Regions from separate parts of the Mesorhizobium sp. M1A.F.Ca.IN.020.03.2.1 genome, predicted to be linked through region 2. Evidence: predicted binding sites of a transcription regulator. Region 2 holds the regulator's gene; the other holds the start of a gene.
The links. Region 2 encodes PhoB, which activates phosphate uptake and scavenging genes when phosphate is short. Its sites were predicted from a motif close to TGTCATNNANCTGTCAT; they were not measured.
Positions count from the first base shown of each region.

Region 1: the regulator PhoB is predicted to act here: its motif matches at 1,985-2,001, upstream of EOA79_RS22730 (PhoX family phosphatase).

Region 1 is NZ_RZSV01000167.1:5,446-8,858, forward strand. It holds gene EOA79_RS22730 (PhoX family phosphatase) at 1-1,921, opposite strand, end outside; gene EOA79_RS22735 (hypothetical protein) at 2,271-2,609, shown strand; gene EOA79_RS22740 (phosphatase PAP2 family protein) at 2,626-3,327, shown strand.
Region 2 is NZ_RZSV01000070.1:8,982-12,394, reverse strand. It holds gene pstB (phosphate ABC transporter ATP-binding protein PstB) at 1-121, shown strand, start outside; gene phoU (phosphate signaling complex protein PhoU) at 142-846, shown strand; gene phoB (phosphate regulon transcriptional regulator PhoB) at 866-1,555, shown strand; gene EOA79_RS13825 (ROK family transcriptional regulator) at 1,872-3,107, opposite strand.

The sequences.
Region 1 (3,413 bases), on a different contig from region 2:
AGTCCGGCCACCGGGTCGATGGATCCTCGTAATAGGAGGGGCGGCCAAAAGCTTCCCAGTCCTCGCCGCCATCGCCCGGATGCTGGACGGCGACGAAGGCGGTCTGGTCGTCCGGCGCGAATAGCGGGCCGCACATCTCGGCGCCGATCGGCACGCGGAAGAACAGCTTTGAGGTCGCCCGCGCCGCGCCCTCGGTGTCGACCGCCCACAGGCCGTCGGTACGGCCGGTGGCCTTCGGGCCCTGGCCGTCGGTCGCGACCCACAGGCGGCCGGCCGAGTCGACGGCACAATTGTCCGGCATGCCGAACCAGCCATTGGCGGTGGTGGCAGTCGAGAAGGTGGCGCCGACATCGGCCACCGAAGGATCGCCGCACTTCAGCAGCACTTCCCACTTGCCCTTGGTGGCGGCGAAGTCGCCGCCGTCCTCGACGATCTCGATGATGTGGCCGAAGGCGTTCGCCGCGCGCGGATTGGCGGCGTCGACCTGGTCGGCCTTGCGCTTAAAATTGTTGGTCAGCATGACATAGACCTTGCCGTTGCCGGCATTGGGCTGAATGTCTTCCGGCCGATCCATCTTGGTGGCGCCGAGCAGGTCGGCGGCGCGACGCGTCTCGATCAGAACGTCGGCCTGGCTGGCGAAACCGTTTTCCGCCGTCAGCGGACCTTCGCCGAACACGATCGGCATCCATTCGACCGAGCCGTCCTCGGCGAATTTGGCAACATGCAGCGTGCCCTCGTCGAGCAGGTTCATGTTGGCGGCGCGGTCGTTCGGATTGAACGTACCTTTGGTGACGAATTTGTAGACATAGTCGAAGCGTTCGTCGTCGCCGAGATAGAAGGCGACGCGGCCATCCTTGGTGACGATCGATTCGGCGCCCTCATGCTTGAAGCGACCCATGGCGGTTCGCTTCCTCGGCACCGAATTCGGGTCGTTGACGTCGACCTCGACGACCCAGCCGAAGCGGTTGGGCTCGTTCGGTTCCTTCGCGAGGTTGAAGCGATCGTAATGCGCGCCCCATTCATAGGCGCCCTCCGGAATGCCGAGGCGCTTGTAGTTGGCGGCCTCCTTGTGGCCTTCCGGCAACTCGCCCGAGAAATAGCCGTGGATGTTCTCCTCGGCCATCACATAGGTGCCCCAGGGCGTGACGCCGCCGGCACAGTTGTTGAGGGTGCCGAAGACCTTGGTGCCAGACGGGTCGGCATTGGTCTTGACGCGATCATGGCCGGCTACCGGACCGGACAGCGCCATTTCGGTGGTGGACATGATGCGGCGGTTGAGCTTGCCGTCACGCACCACCTGCCATTTGCCGCCCTCCTTGCGGATCTCGACGATGCTGCCGCCGTGCGCCGCCATTTCGACATCGACCTGCTCCTTGCTGAGCGGCGCCACCTCGGCGGCCTTCTTGCCGTCCTTGTCGACGATCTTGACGATGCCGGGGAACATCAGATGCGGGTTGGTGTATTCGTGGTTGACGACCAGCAGGCCATGCTCGTCCGAGCCCTCGATCGGGATATAACCGATATAGTCGTTGTTGTAGCCGAACTGTCTTGCCTGGGCTCCGGCCGTTTGTTTTGCCGGGTCGAATTCCGGCGAATCGGTAAAGAGCGGGTCGCCCCAGCGCAAGAGCACGTCGGCATCGTAGCCCGGCGCGACGTGGTGCTTGTCGTCGATGCCGGCCTCGAGCTCGTCGAATTTGAAGGCCGAGACCTCGGCGGCGCGCGCCTCGTCTGCCGCGACGAGCGCCAGCGGGCTCACGGTGGCGGCGATGGCCGAGACAGCCAGCGAACCCCTGAGGAAGTCGCGGCGCGAGAAGCGCGCGGCGATGATCTCGCCCATCGTACGGTTGTCGGTAGGATTGACGGGCGGGCCGTCATTCTCCTCAAGCTGGCTGGTACGGAAGCGAATCTCAGGTTGGGTCATGGGCTGTCCTCTGGCTCTTGAGGTGGCTGGAACGTGTAACCGGTCGAACCCTATAGGCGCCCGATCACATTTTCGTGACATCAGCCCCATTGAGCAATGCCAATTTGCCGGCTGATGACTGTTCGCCCACGCATTGGCGCCACACGAGGCCCACAACACACGGCGAGCAGACTCCCGAGCGCGCTCGGCGCAAGGACGCCAACCATGGCTGCGGGGCTTGCCTTGCGAGATTCCGCCTTCGATCCCGTCGCAGCGTAGCTTGCCCGACGCCATCAGCTTGACGGCTTCGCGCGCTTCGGAAACAAAAGCGGCGAGCGGCGCGGCGAAGGCCGCTTCGGGAGGGATGAACGTGAGTCTCTGGGGACTGGCGCAGCTTGGCGTTTCGACTGTGATTTTCCTCCTGGCCGCGATGGCGGCCAAACAATGGGGATTGGCGCCGAGTCTCGGCAAGATCGTGCTGACGCTGGCGCTCTATTCCGCCGGCAATCTGATCATGCTCAGGCTGATCCGCGAATTCGGCATGTCGGTGTCGTTCAGCCTGTCGGCAGTGATCCAGCTGGTCTCAGTCAATGTCGTCGCGCTGGTCTTCTTTGGAGAGCGCCTCAACACTTTCCAAGCGACAGGCGTCGTGCTGGCGATCGCGGCCGTCGCGCTGATCACGCTCGGACCCTATATGCAGCGGCTGTAATTGGAGCAGGCCCGGCATGAAATCGACCGCCAAGGCGCTGCTCAACAGAATAGAATTCCCGGTGCTTGCGGCCGGGCTGGCCATCGCCTGCGGGCTATGGGGCCTGGTGGAACTCATGGGCGTGGCGCGCGCCACGACTCCGCATGCGTTGGACACGGAAATCCTGCTCGCCTTCCGCCATGCCGGGCAGCCGGACAGCCCGATCGGTCCGCTTTGGCTGCAAGGCGCGGTGCGCGATATCACCGCGCTCGGCAGCACCAGCGTGCTGGTGCTGATCACGACTGCGGTGATCGTCTATTTTCTGCTGATGCGCCGACCGGCGACCGCACTGTTCGTGTTCGTTTCGGTGGCGGGCGGCCAGGCGGCGTCCAGCCTGCTCAAGTTCGAGGTCGACCGGCCCCGCCCCGATCTCGTCTCGCATCTCGTCAACGAGACCTCGCTCTCCTTTCCGAGCGGCCATGCGATGCTGTCGGCGGTGACCTATCTCACGCTGGGCTCGCTCGCCGCGCGTTTCCTACCGAACCGCAGGACGAAGATCTTCGTGCTCGGCCTCGCCGTGCTCACCACGGTGCTGGTCGGAACCAGCCGCGTCTATCTCGGCGTGCATTGGCCGTCCGACGTGCTTGCCGGCTGGTGCGCCGGCTTTGCCTGGGCCATGTTGTGCTGGCTTGCAGCGCGCCTGCTGCAGCGGCGCAAAGTGGTGGCGGACAGCGAATGAGTACTCATGTTTCAACTGTTTGTTAGGATGCTTGAAACATCATGATCTTTGGATTATCCATTGATACTGCAGACTCAGACAGGGGT
Region 2 (3,413 bases):
GTCGCGGCAGACGGCGTTCATGTATCTCGGCGAGCTGATCGAATTCGACCGGACCGAGAAGATCTTCACCTCGCCCCGCGAGAAGCGCACGCAGGACTACATCACCGGCCGCTTCGGCTGAGTTCATACGAGGACATAACCATGGCCCATACGGTCGCTTCCTTCGACGAGGATCTGAGGCAGATCAGCCAGCTTATCCGCGACATGGGCGATCTTGCCGGCTCGATGGTCGGCGCGTCGACCAAGGCTCTGCTGAATTCCGACAACGCGCTGGCGCAGCGCGTGGTCTCCGACGATGCCATCATGGACGCGCGCCAACGCGAGCTCGACGATCGCGCCATCACGCTGATTGCCAAACGCCAGCCGATGGCCGACGACCTGCGCAGCGTCGTTGGCGCCATCCGCATGGCCGGCGATCTCGAGCGCATTGGCGACCTTGCCAAGAACATCGCTAAGCGCGTCGGCTCGGTCGGCGTCAGCGCCGCGCCGCGCGACCTTTCGCACTCCATCGATTCGATGGCGCAGCTGGTGCTGATCCAGGTGCAGGGCGTGATCGAGGAATACGCGGCCGGCGACGCCACGGCGCTCGCCAAGCTCCGCAACGACGACGAGCGCATCGACGTCAAATACACCGCCGTCTTCCGCGAGCTCCTGACCTACATGATGGAGGATCCGCGCAACATCACGGCTTGCACGCATCTGTTGTTCTGCGCCAAGAATCTGGAGCGCATCGGCGACCACGTCACCAACATCGCCGAGAACGCCTACTATGTGCTGACCGGCACGCAATTGCCCGCGAATCGTCCTAAGCAGGACGAGACGACGATGTCGGCGCCGGCGGCCTGACAGCGAAGGTGCCTGCTATATGATCGCGCCACGCATCATGGTGGTGGAGGACGAGGAACCGCTGGGGGTGCTGCTCCGCTACAACCTCGAATCCGAGGGCTATCAGGTCGAGGTGGTGACCCGCGGCGACGAGGCCGAGATCCGCCTGCAGGAGAATGTGCCCGACCTTCTGGTGCTCGACTGGATGGTGCCGGCGGTGTCCGGCATCGAGCTTTGCCGGCGCCTCAGGATGCGGCCCGAGACCGAACGCCTGCCGATCATCATGCTGACCGCGCGCGGCGAGGAAAGCGACCGGGTGCGCGGCCTCTCGACCGGCGCCGACGACTATCTGGTCAAGCCGTTCTCGACGCCGGAATTCATGGCCAGGGTCAAGGCGCTGCTGCGCCGCGCCAAGCCCGAGGTGCTGTCCAGCGTGCTCAAGGTCGGCGACATCGTCCTCGACCGCGAATCGCATCGCGTCTACCGCAAGAAGAGCGAGATCCGGCTCGGCCCGACCGAGTTCAGGCTGCTTGAATTCATGATGCGGCATCCCGGCCGGGTGTTCTCGCGCAGCCAGCTGCTCGACAATGTCTGGGGCGAGACGATCTATATCGACGAGCGCACCGTGGACGTGCATGTCGGCCGCCTGCGCAAGGCGGTCAACAACGGCCGCATGCCGGACGTCATACGTACCATCCGTGGGGCGGGCTACGCGATCAGGGAAGATTAGATCCAGGGCACCGAAGGTCTGACGGGTTCTATCTGAGCTGGCGGGTTATCGAGACGCTGGTGCTTCGCCGTCCACGGGCGGAGCACGAAGCGTCGCGACGCGGCGCAGACCCGACGATCCACGCGACTTCCACGCGCCGCGGCGGTGCAGAAATTCTGCTCCGCTCATCCGACGATTGAGGTAATGGCATGGATTCCAGGGTCTCCGCGACGGAGCTTCGCTCCTGCTCCGCCCTGGAATGACGAAGCTGCGGGGCCTTCGCTAATCTCCGGCGTCTGCAGGACGCACAGAAGCCAACGATCGCTATCGAAGCTGCTCAGGCCACGTTCTTGCCCGCTCTTGCCTGCACGCCCGGGGCGAAAATCTCCTGGTCGACGAAGGTCAGCGCGCGCACGGCGCAGCCTTCGCGGATCAGCGGCAATTCGTTCGGCTCGGTATCGAAGGAGATCGACTTCGAATGCTGGCCTCCGGCGGTCTGGCCGATCGCCTCGCGCAGCGCCGGCTCGATCAGGTCAAAGGCGGCGGCGCTGACGCCGACCATGGCGACCGGCGCCGGGTCGATCAGCGCGAACAGGCTGCCAAGGCCGAAGCCCAGCGCCTCCCCGGCCCGGCGATAGGCCTCGCGCTCTGGGCCATCCGTCTCGCGCGCCTTGGCGGCGAGCGCCCGCATGTCGGCGTCGCCGACATCGACCGGCTCGGCGTCCTCGCTCATCTTCATGGCGCTGCGCCAGATGGCGTAGTTGCCGGCATAGGCCTCGACGCAGCCGCGGCGTCCGCAACGGCAAAGCGCGCCGCCCGGACGATGGATCATGTGGCCGAACTCGCCGCCGGAAGAATGCGTGCCGGTGAACAGCTCGCCCTTCAGCACCAGGCCCATGCCGATGCCGTGCGAGAGCAGGATGGCGATGAAATTGTCGCGATAGCGGTCGGGATCGCGCCACTGCAGCGCCACCGCCATCATGTTGCAGTCGTTTTCCATGGTGGCCGGAATGCCGAATTCCTTTTCCAGGATGTCGGCGAAGGGAATGTCGGTCAGCGGCGTGATCGGCGACCATAGCATGGCGCGGGCATGGGAATCGGTGATGCCCTGGATGCCCATGGCGATGCGGGCGACGCTGCCGACGTCGAGGTCCGGATCGTCCAACCGGCGCCGCACGATCGCCAAGCATTCGCCGATCAGCTCGTTGCGCGGCATGGTGAGGGTATCGAGGCGGCGCTGCTCCTCGGCGATGACCTGGCCCGCATAATCGATAACGGCGACCGAGAGGAAATTGAGCGACAGCACCACCGTCACCACCGCCGCCGCCTCAGGCTTGAGCGCGAGGCCCACCTGTGGCCGGCCGCGCTTCAGAGACGCGGTCTCGCTCGGCTTGCTCTCGGCCAAGACGCCTTCCTGGATCAGGTCGGAAGAGATCGCCGAAATGGTCGAATGGCTGAGCCCGGTGGTCGCGGCGATTTCCGTGCGCGACGGCTGGCCGGCCCGGCGCACGGCCGAGAGCACCATGGCGCGGTTGCGCCGGCGCAGATCGTCGTGGCGGATTCCGACCGACATTTTTGTCTCCTCCCAGTCAGCGCGGCCTCTCGATCATGCACAGGACTCGGCGACGCGCCAGATCGGTTCAGTCCCGCACGCCGGCACCCGAACCGTCCTGGTCTTACAAGTTTCGGTGGACCGGGCTGCGCCTCCTCCCGAACTGTTCCGCGATAGTGGCAGAAGCGGTCGGCACTGTCATTATTTATTGCGGGTCTCGAAAAAAGTACGTGACCACCTCAAAAACCGTCAGAATTGCAGTTGACAGCGCTTTGGCGTTGGATAGTATTTTTTCGAGGCTCGAAAAAAAGCCTCATCGCCTTCGGG